3 regions of the Bacillus sp. MC1252 genome follow, and region 3 is predicted to be linked to each of the others. Evidence: riboswitches for the same ligand, from Rfam matches in the RefSeq annotation. Region 3 holds a riboswitch; each other region holds the start of a gene.
What was found. Region 3 has a riboswitch for S-adenosylmethionine ahead of ACYH0L_RS05820 (methionine biosynthesis PLP-dependent protein). Riboswitches for the same ligand answer to the same signal wherever they lie in the genome.
Positions count from the first base shown of each region.

Region 1: it holds a riboswitch for S-adenosylmethionine, as region 3 does, so the genes downstream of both, ACYH0L_RS17750 (sugar ABC transporter substrate-binding protein) here and ACYH0L_RS05820 (methionine biosynthesis PLP-dependent protein) in region 3, are expected to answer to the same signal.
Region 2: it holds a riboswitch for S-adenosylmethionine, as region 3 does, so the genes downstream of both, ACYH0L_RS18040 (5-methyltetrahydropteroyltriglutamate--homocysteine S-methyltransferase) here and ACYH0L_RS05820 (methionine biosynthesis PLP-dependent protein) in region 3, are expected to answer to the same signal.

Region 1 is NZ_CM166369.1:3,435,330-3,438,610, reverse strand. It holds gene ACYH0L_RS17755 (right-handed parallel beta-helix repeat-containing protein) at 128-1,555, shown strand; SAM riboswitch class I at 1,674-1,784, shown strand; gene ACYH0L_RS17750 (sugar ABC transporter substrate-binding protein) at 1,954-3,072, shown strand; gene ACYH0L_RS17745 (sugar ABC transporter ATP-binding protein) at 3,145-3,281, shown strand, end outside.
Region 2 is NZ_CM166369.1:3,492,191-3,495,471, reverse strand. It holds gene bglH (aryl-phospho-beta-d-glucosidase) at 1-772, shown strand, start outside; gene ACYH0L_RS18040 (5-methyltetrahydropteroyltriglutamate--homocysteine S-methyltransferase) at 826-1,950, opposite strand; SAM riboswitch class I at 2,038-2,150, opposite strand; gene ACYH0L_RS18035 (gluconate:H+ symporter) at 2,233-3,281, opposite strand, start outside.
Region 3 is NZ_CM166369.1:1,167,647-1,170,927, forward strand. It holds gene ACYH0L_RS05810 (YjcG family protein) at 1-47, opposite strand, end outside; gene ACYH0L_RS05815 (alpha/beta hydrolase) at 100-840, opposite strand; SAM riboswitch class I at 1,061-1,182, shown strand; gene ACYH0L_RS05820 (methionine biosynthesis PLP-dependent protein) at 1,260-2,378, shown strand; gene metC (cystathionine beta-lyase) at 2,375-3,281, shown strand, end outside.

The DNA of each region.
Region 1 (3,281 bases), 1.4 Mb from region 3:
TTCCTGTAAGATATTCTTTCAACCATACACCTTTTGACCAGTACCTTGCAAGGGGCAGCGTCATATTTTAATCCTCTTTTTTTTAACCGATAAAGGAAGAAGAGAAGTGAAAGGAGCAAACAACGAGATGAAACGAATGATACCAGGTATCTTACTGATTATATTCATAACCGTGATCAGCTTTGGCTGTCAAGCGATGACAGAGGAGGCTGGCGCCAAGCAAGGCACAACTTATTACGTGGCAACAAACGGAAACGACCAAAACCCGGGAACGCAGCAAAAACCTTTCCGCACACTGAAGAAATCGGCAAGTATGGCTAAAGCTGGGGCAACGATTTACATGAGAGGCGGTACATACAAAGAGAAATTGATTGTCCGTCATTCAGGAACAAAGAAAGCACCAGTTGTCTTTCAAGCTTATGGAAAAGAAAAGCCTGTCATTAGCGGAGCATCCCTTAAAGGAAATCAAGCAGACGGCGGTCTTGTAACGATCGATCAAAAAAGCTACATCACACTCAAAGGTCTTACGGTTGGGCATATTAAGACGAATAAAGAAGATGTAACACCAGTCGGTATTTTCATCAAAGGAAGCGGCAAAGGAGTCAAGCTGCTCAACAACCGAGTGTATGACATTCAGACGACACACAAAAATGGGAATGCGCATGGTATTGCTGTCTATGGGACAAAAGCTCCTGCTGCCATTGAAGACATTGAAATCAAAGGAAATACCGTTGAAAAATTAAAACTTGGCTTCAGTGAAGCCCTTGTGTTAAACGGGAACGTCAAAAAATTTCGCGTGACACATAACACGGTCAGGCACACTGATAATATTGGCATTGATTTAATTGGTTTTGAGAAAGTAGCCCCTTCTAAAAAATATGATCAGGTCAGAAATGGTGTCGTATCTAGAAACAAAGTATATGGGATTACGAGTTATGGGAATCCAGCTTACGGCAAGGACATCTCCGCTGGCGGAATTTATGTGGATGGCGGGAAAGACATTGTGATCGATCATAACATCACACATCACAATGACCTTGGGATTGAAGTCACAAGTGAACATAAAGGGAAAATGGCGGATCGCATTCGCATCGAGCACAATCAAGTGTATCTAAACCGTTATACAGGCATTTCAATTGGCGGCTATGATAAGAAGCGGGGCGGAACAACAAACACGACCATCTCGCATAATATTTTGTACAAAAATGACACAGCCGGCCTAGAAGGCGGTCAATTGCTCATGCAATATCAAGCAGTGAACAATCGGATCACGAATAATATCATGACAGCTAGTAGATCGCATTACTTAGTCGTGAACCTTTATCAAGTGAACCAAAAGAATACATTCCAGAAGAACGTCTATGATGACCGCAAAGGTGCGAAAGCATCACAGTGGGTATGGCGCGGAAAATGGATGGAAGGCTACAAAACGTATCGCTCCAAAAGCGGTCAAGATAAAGGATCAGTACACCTCAATCCACATTATGTGAATGAGAAAAAATATGATTTCCGTCTGAAGAAATCTTCACCTGCCAAGAAAATCGTCGGCAGTTAATCAAATCAATGACCATGCACATATCATTTTAGAAATATTCAAAAAAGTCATTGACATTGGTGGGACATCGCATTAAAGTAAAGAAGACATTTCAACTAAAACAAATTTCATAACGGATCTCTTATCAAGAGAGGCAGAGGGACTGGCCCTATGACGCCCAGCAACCGTTTCTATTTTTAGAAATTGGTGCTAATTCCTGCAAAGCTGTTACAGCTTTGACAGATAAGAGAGGAAGACTTCCCGATACATGTTTCATGCAACGGTGATCAAGCCTCTCTTCTTCAAGAGAGGCTTTTTTGTCTCTATTTTAGAAGCAATCCATTGGTTTACTGGCGTTTTCTTACTTTTTTACCTAGTTTTCTGATGTGATAAATAAAATAACTGGAGGAGGAACAGCAATGAAACGTAAATATTGGACATCATCTCTTGTATTATTGACGATCCTAACCGTCCTATTAGCAGGCTGTGGAGCAGGATCAAGCTCAGGCTCAAAGGCGAATGCGAACGAAAAAGTTTCCTTTGACAATGTACCGAAGCGCTTTGCAAAGGGACAGGGAGCAAAAATTAAAGTCATCCGTAAAATCGGAGGAGATGATCATACAGCGCAGTTTTTAGCTGGGACGAAGGCAGAAGGTGAAGCGCTTGGCTTTACGGTAGATGTCTACACCGCAAATGGAAATACAGCGAAATTCCATGATGCGATCTCTCAGGCGCTGGAAGAAAATTATGATGGCTTTATCATCTCTCATGGGGACGACGAGGCGACCGTCGCTGACGTGAAAAAGATCACAGCGAAGGGCATTCCAGTCGTAGCGTTTGATTCGAATCCTAAGCTGAAGGACATCAAAGGGGTCACAGTGACGTCTCAAGATGACGAACAATTAGCGAAAAAATCATTAGACGCACTCGTATCTGATTTTAAAGGAAAAGCAAATATTGCATACCTCTGGGTAGATGGGTTCCCGCCAATGGTGAGACGAAACAAGGTGTACCAAGAAACACTCAAACAGCATGCAGGGCTCAAGGAGCTTGACCGTTTTGGCATTGCTTCCTCTGATACGTCTGTTCAAACACAAAATGCAGTGGCTGCCATGCTGAATAAGTATCCAAAGGGCAAGCTTGACGCTATTTTTGCCACGTGGGACGCATTTGCTATTGGTGCAGCAAGAGCCTTAAAGGAAGCAGGAAGAACAGAAGTGAAGATTTACGGTATTGATGTGTCAAATGCCGATCTTCAGGAAATGACAGCGAAAGACAGCTCATGGAAGTACACAGCAGCGGTTGATCCGAAGCTCATTGGTGCAGTTGACGTGAGGATTCTTGCGAAGAAAATAGCTGGAGAGAAAACACCATCTTCCTATGACCTTGAGGCCTCTCTCATTTCACAAAAGCAGCTTCAACAAGCAGGCAAGGCCATCAATATGGTCAATCTTGCGGAAGAAGTAAAGGGGTTCGGTTCATCTACTGCTTTTGAAGAAGATTGGATGAAGACCTTGAAGAAACATTATGCAAAATAAACAACGTACACTCTCTTTCCATAGAGGGTGTTTCGTTTTTCAAATGACGATCAATAGACAAGGAGGACACCTATGACTTCGCCGCTTGTTTGTATGGAGAACATTTCGATTGAATTCCCTGGGGTTAAAGCGCTGGATCAAGTGAATTTCACATTAAAAAAAGGCACGGTCCATGCGCTGATTGGAGCGAATGGTGCTGGGAAGTCAAC
Region 2 (3,281 bases), 1.4 Mb from region 3:
TAAAGCGGGACACGAAATCATTCCAGATGCGAAAATTGGCTGTATGATTGCAGCTATGACCACATATCCGTACAGCTCAAGACCAGAAGATATGTTTGCTGCGATTGATCAAGACCGTAAAACATTGTTCTTCTCAGATGTACAGGCAAGAGGCTACTATCCAGGATACATGAAACGTTATTTACGTGAAAATGGAATCACCATTGAGTTCCAAGATGGTGACGAAGACATTTTAAGAAACCATACAGTGGACTATATCGGCTTCAGTTATTATATGAGCTTTGTGGCAAGTACAGATCCTGCAATCCTTGATCAGGCTGAAGGTGGGAATCTATTTGCAGGCGTGAAAAACCCATACCTTGAAGCAAGTGATTGGGGCTGGCAAATTGATCCGAAAGGACTTCGTACGACGCTTAATCAGCTGTATGACCGCTACCAAAAACCATTGTTTATCGTAGAAAATGGCTTGGGCGCTGTCGATCAAGTGGAAGAGGACGGATCGATTCAAGACGATTACCGGATTGATTACCTCAGAAGCCACTTGCTAGAGGCAAGAGAAGCGATCGCAGACGGAGTAGACCTGATCGGTTATACAAGCTGGGGCCCAATTGACCTTGTCAGTGCTTCAACTGCTGAAATGAAAAAACGCTACGGCTTCATTTATGTCGACCGTGATAATGAAGGAAACGGTACATTAGATAGAAAGAAAAAGAAAAGCTTCGATTGGTATAAACAAGTGATTGCTACGAATGGTGATTATTTAGATGTATAAAAGAAAGAGACAAACCGCTGATGATGCGGTTTGTCTCTTTTTTCGTCAAGGGACTATGACGTCCACACTTGATCAGCAATCTCAATCACATGACGCAGCTTTTCCCATTGCTGCTCTTCTGTTAACAGATTGCCTTCCTCCGTGGATGCGAATCCGCATTGTGGACTCAAACAAATTTGGTTGATGTCTACATATTGAGCCGCTTCCTCGATTCGTTTTTTGATTTGTTCAACCGGCTCAAGCTCACCGTACTTTGAAGTCACAAGACCAAGTACGATTTGAAGATTTGGGTTCTTCACATATCGAAGAGGCTCAAATCCGCCAGAACGATCGTCGTCAAATTCTAAAAAGAGGCCATCAAGATCTAAACCAGCAAAAATCGTTTCTGCCGCTGCTTCGTAACCACCTTCAGCTGCCCATGTTGATTTAAAATTGCCACGGCAAATGTGCATTGTGATGACTAAATCCTCTGGGCGATCGGCAACGGCTTCATTGATTGTTTTTGCAAACGACTCACGAAGTTCATCTTCCTCGCGGCCAAAGGCTTTGATTTGTTCATGACCTTTTTCAGAAAAGAACACTGCCCATGCCGTATCATCTAGCTGCAAGTAGCGGCAGCCTGCATCATAAAAAGCACGGATGGCTTTCTTATACGCCTGGGCCACATCATGGTGGAAATCATCTAAGCTGTCATACACACCTTCATCAAGCTTTCCACGGAAAAAGAGCATATTCGGACTTGGAATCGTCATTTTTGCCGTATGATCACCAGCGATGCTGTGAAGGAAGCGGTAATCTTCTAGCATTGGGTGCTCTGTAAAATCGATTTTACCCGTTACCTTAATGCCTCGTGCTTTTGTCGTTGTGTTGTGGAATTGAATGCCCTGATCTGCTTCAAATCCTTCGACCCCATCAAGTCCTTCAAGAAAGTCAAAATGCCACCATGCACGTCTGAATTCTCCGTCTGTCACAACCTCTAATCCAATCTCCTTTTGCTTCTCCACAATACGTGTGATTTCTGCATTTTCAATTTGTCGGAGCTGCTCTGCTGTCAGCGTACCGTCTGCTTTTTGCTTACGTGCTTCTTTGATGCGCTCTGAACGGAGTAAACTTCCTACTTGATCTGCGCGAAATGGCGGCTTTGTTGTTTTCTTTCCAATGGTTTGTACTTGTGTCATGCTGAATCCCTTCCTTCTACAGGTTGAATATCAAATAAAAAAGCTCTTCCTTGGATAAGGAAGAGCATCATATACTGTGAGATCTCTGCCTTATCTTCAAACAAGCGTGTGCTTGCTTAAGGAATTAGCACCATTCTGTTCCTAGGAACAGCGGTTGCCGGGTTTCACAGGGCCAGTCCCTCCACCACTCTTAATAAGGTTACCTTTTGATTCAATTTTCTTAATATACACAATTATTCAATCTTTTCGAGAAAAAGTCAATGGCTTTTACAATTTATTTTCCTACATAAACAAATCAGCGACAAGAACACCAGCTAGTCCGACAAGTGAAAGAACAGTGACCATCAATGTCCATGTTTTAAAGGTTTGGGCCATTGACAGGTTAAAGTATTCTTTATAAATCCAGAAACCCGCATCATTCACGTGAGAGAACGTAATACTTCCGGCACCTGTTGCGATCACCATTAATTCCGGGCTGACACCCGTTAATCCAATAAGTGGTGCAGAAATGCCAGCCGCGGTGAGACCGGCGACAGTTGCTGACCCTAATGATACACGCAGGACAGCAGCAATCAGCCAGGTGAGGAGCAGGGGAGAAAGAGTGCTTCCTCGCATGATCCCCGCAATGTATTGATCGACGCCGCTATCGATGAGCACCTGTTTAAAAGCGCCGCCGCCTGCAATAATTAATAGAATCATTGCAATGGAGCCAATAGAATCCGTGATCGACTTCATGACTTCCTGCATGCTTTTGCCCCTGCCAAGTCCAAACGTGTAGATGGCAAGCAGCACTGAGATTAATAGCGCAATCGCCGGTTCACCTAAAAACTCAGCTGTTGGCAAGAATGGAGAGGATGGGAAGAAAATTTCTAAAAATGCTCTGAATGTCATAAGTAATACAGGCAAAACAGCGGTAAAAATGCTAATCCCGAAGCTTGGCATTTCCTCTTCTGTAAATTCCTTTGGATTAAATAAGTTTTTCGGTATATGTGCATGCAATTGATCTTTTTGAAATAGTTTCGTAAACAGTAGTCCGCCTACTAACACAGCAGGAATTGCTAAAATAATTCCAACTAACAACGTTTGTCCCATGTTTGCTTGAAAGACATTGGCAATGGCTGTCGGCCCTGGATGAGGAGGGAGGAAGCCATGTGTTGTGATGAGTGCAGCGACGAGCGGCATGCCAACATACAACACAGGAAGTCTTGCGGCTTGAGCAATGGTAAAGACTAATGGAATTAAGATAATGAATCCGGTTTCATAAAACAGAGCAATTCCAATAACAAATCCAGTCAGCATTGTTGCCCATTGGATTTTCCCAATGCCGAATC
Region 3 (3,281 bases):
ATATCTTGCAATTTTTTTGATGGAAATATAACAACTCCGTATTTCATCATGTTCCCTCCTGATTAAGAAAGTATTTATTATTGTTTATTATAACAAAATTCAGTTGATTAACGAATATGGGAGCATTCTTTTTAACGAAGGGGCAATGAGTGGCTGCCAAAACGTCCATTTATGATCCCCTTCGAATGTCTCAAATAAATAATCCGCACCAGACTGTTCAAGAAGGGCCTTTAAGTCTGCGTTCGGTTTGATAAAATCAAGCACTTGGCCATCTGTTGTTTTCACAGCCGTTTCTTCCGATCCAATTTGATGGATAATGGCATAATGAGAAAGTGCTGTTGACTGTTTGACGGCTTCTAAGACCGACTCATCAACATATGGAGACTGCAAAATCAGCCCGCCAAATAAAGAAGGATAATCAATGGCTGTCATGAGTGAAATCGTAGCGCCTAGTGAATCACCAATGAACGTACGTCCTGACCCAATTTGATACGTTGGATAGTGTTCATCAATATAAGGGACAAGTTCATTTGCCAAAAAGCGTTTATACGCCTCAAACTTTGTGCCATCTGGATGATACGTATCTCGCCTTTCAGTGACATTTTCGTAAGGAACACCAATGATAATCGAGCGTTCTATTTCTTTATTTTGCATCAATTCTTCCGCCTGTCTGCCTATTTTACCTAAGCGGAAATAATCATGACCATCTTGTGCAATGATGACATGATATGTATAAAGCGGGGAGTAATTGACTGGCAAATAGATTAAAACGGTCATGTCCGTCCCAAGTTCTTTTGACTGTAAGGTTTCTTCTTGAATGATTCCTGTTTTCTTCACCATAATCCATTCCTCCAGCTAACCAAATTCATCACAAGTGAAACGTTTCCATTCATTGTAACATGAAAGACAGCGTTGTTCCTATATGCTAACATGCAATCAAATCGGCTGACATCCATTCTATTATAAAATACAGAAAATTTTAATTAATCATTACAATTCCCCTTGAAAAATGAGTTTTAATACGTTACAGTATTAAGAATTAGAACAGACAGACAACACATTCTTATCGTGAGAGGTGGAGGGACTGGCCCTTTGAAACCTCAGCAACCGGTATGCATCACGTCATGTGATGTACCAAGGTGCTAAATCCAGCAAGCAGCTTTTTTGCTTGGAAGATAAGAGGAAGCGATTAAACCCCTTCTTCTTATGAAGAAGGGGTTTTCTGTTTTGAAATCAGATTTTACTTAGGATGGTGTCAAATGACAGAACATGTGGAAACGAAATTAGCGCAAATTGGAAACCGAAGCGAAGAGGCGACTGGCACAGTCAGTCCTCCCGTTTATCTTTCAACAGCATACAGACATAGAGGCATAGGTGAATCAACAGGGTTTGATTACATTCGAACGAAAAACCCAACAAGACAGCTTGTAGAGGATGCGATTGCTTCACTCGAAGAAGGGACGGCCGGTTTTGCCTTCAGTTCGGGAATGGCAGCGATCCAAACGATCATGGCTCTATTTGAGAGCGGAGATGAACTCATTGTCTCATCAGACCTATATGGCGGAACATACCGTTTGTTTGAAAACGAATGGAAAAAATACGGCTTGCGTTTTCTTTATGATGATTTTTCAGATGAAGACTGTTTACGCTCTAAAATCACGCCAAACACAAAAGCCGTCTTTATTGAAACGCCGACAAATCCACTCATGCAGGAAGCGGATATTCAAAAAATAGCGGAGATTGCAAAAGAGCATGACGCTTTGGTCATTGTCGACAACACCTTTTACACCCCAGTCTTGCAAAAGCCGATTACGCTTGGAGCGGACATTGTCATTCATAGCGCAACCAAATATCTAGGCGGACACAACGACGTCCTTGCCGGGCTTGTGGTCACAAAAGGAGAGCAGCTATCTGAAGACATGTTCCAGCATCAAAACGCCATCGGAGCGGTCCTATCTCCATTTGACTCATGGCTTTTAATGAGAGGAATGAAAACATTGGCCCTTAGAATGCGTCAGCATGAGGCAAATGCGAAGGAGTTAGCGGATTTTTTAGAGGAGCAGCCTGAAATTCAAGATGTTCTTTACCCAGGCAAGGGAGGAATGCTGTCATTTCGTGTAGCCAAAGAGGACTGGGTCAATCCATTTTTAAAGCAGCTGAAAACGATTTGTTTTGCTGAAAGTCTTGGTGGAATCGAAAGCTTCATTACGTATCCTGCCACGCAAACGCACATGGACATTCCAGAAGAGATTCGCATAGCAAACGGTGTGTGTAACAAACTGCTCCGTTTTTCTGTTGGGATTGAGCATGTGGATGACCTGAAAGCTGATCTGAAACAGGCACTATCACAAGTGAAAGAGGAGGTACATGCCAAATGACCACACACGATTGGACACTCGAAACAAAACTTGTTCATAATGCGTTTAAAACAGACCGTTCAACAGGTGCAGTCAGTGTGCCGATTCAGCATGCGTCCACGTTTCATCAAAGCAGCTTTGATGAATTTGGCCAATATGACTATTCCAGATCAGGAACTCCTACACGTCAAGCATTAGAGGATACCATTGCAGCGTTAGAAGGAGGAACAAGAGGGCTTGCCTTTGCGTCAGGTATGGCAGCCATTTCAACCGCTTTTCTTCTTTTATCAAAGGGAGATCACGTCCTTGTCACAAAAGATGTGTACGGCGGAACATTCCGTATGATCACGCAAGTCCTTTCGAGATTTGGTATTGAGCATACCTTCGTGGACATGACGGATTTGAATGAAGCCAAACAAGGCATTCAATCGAATACGAAGGTCATTTATATGGAAACACCGTCAAACCCTACACTGGGGATTACGGATATTGAAGGCGTCGTCCAGCTTGCAAAAGAGCATGACTGTCTGACCTTCTTAGATAATACGTTTTTAACGCCTGCTCTCCAGCGGCCGCTAGACCTTGGCGTTGATGTTGTGCTGCACAGCGCAACGAAATTTTTAAGCGGTCACAGTGATGTGCTGTCTGGTTTAGCGGTGGTCAAAGACGAAAAGCTGGGAGAGGAACTATATTCGCTGCAAAACTCTTTCGGTGCGGTCCTGGGCGTGCAGGATTGCTGGCTCGTGCTAAGAGGGTTAAAAACCCTTCAGGTCAGATTAGAAAAAGCAAGTCAAACCGCATTAGAACTAGCTTCGTTCCTCAAAGAACATCCTGCGGTGAAAAAAGTATACTACCCAGGCTTAGATGACCATCCAGGGGCGGACATTCAGCGAAAGCAGGCAAGCGGAGCTGGAGCAGTCCTCT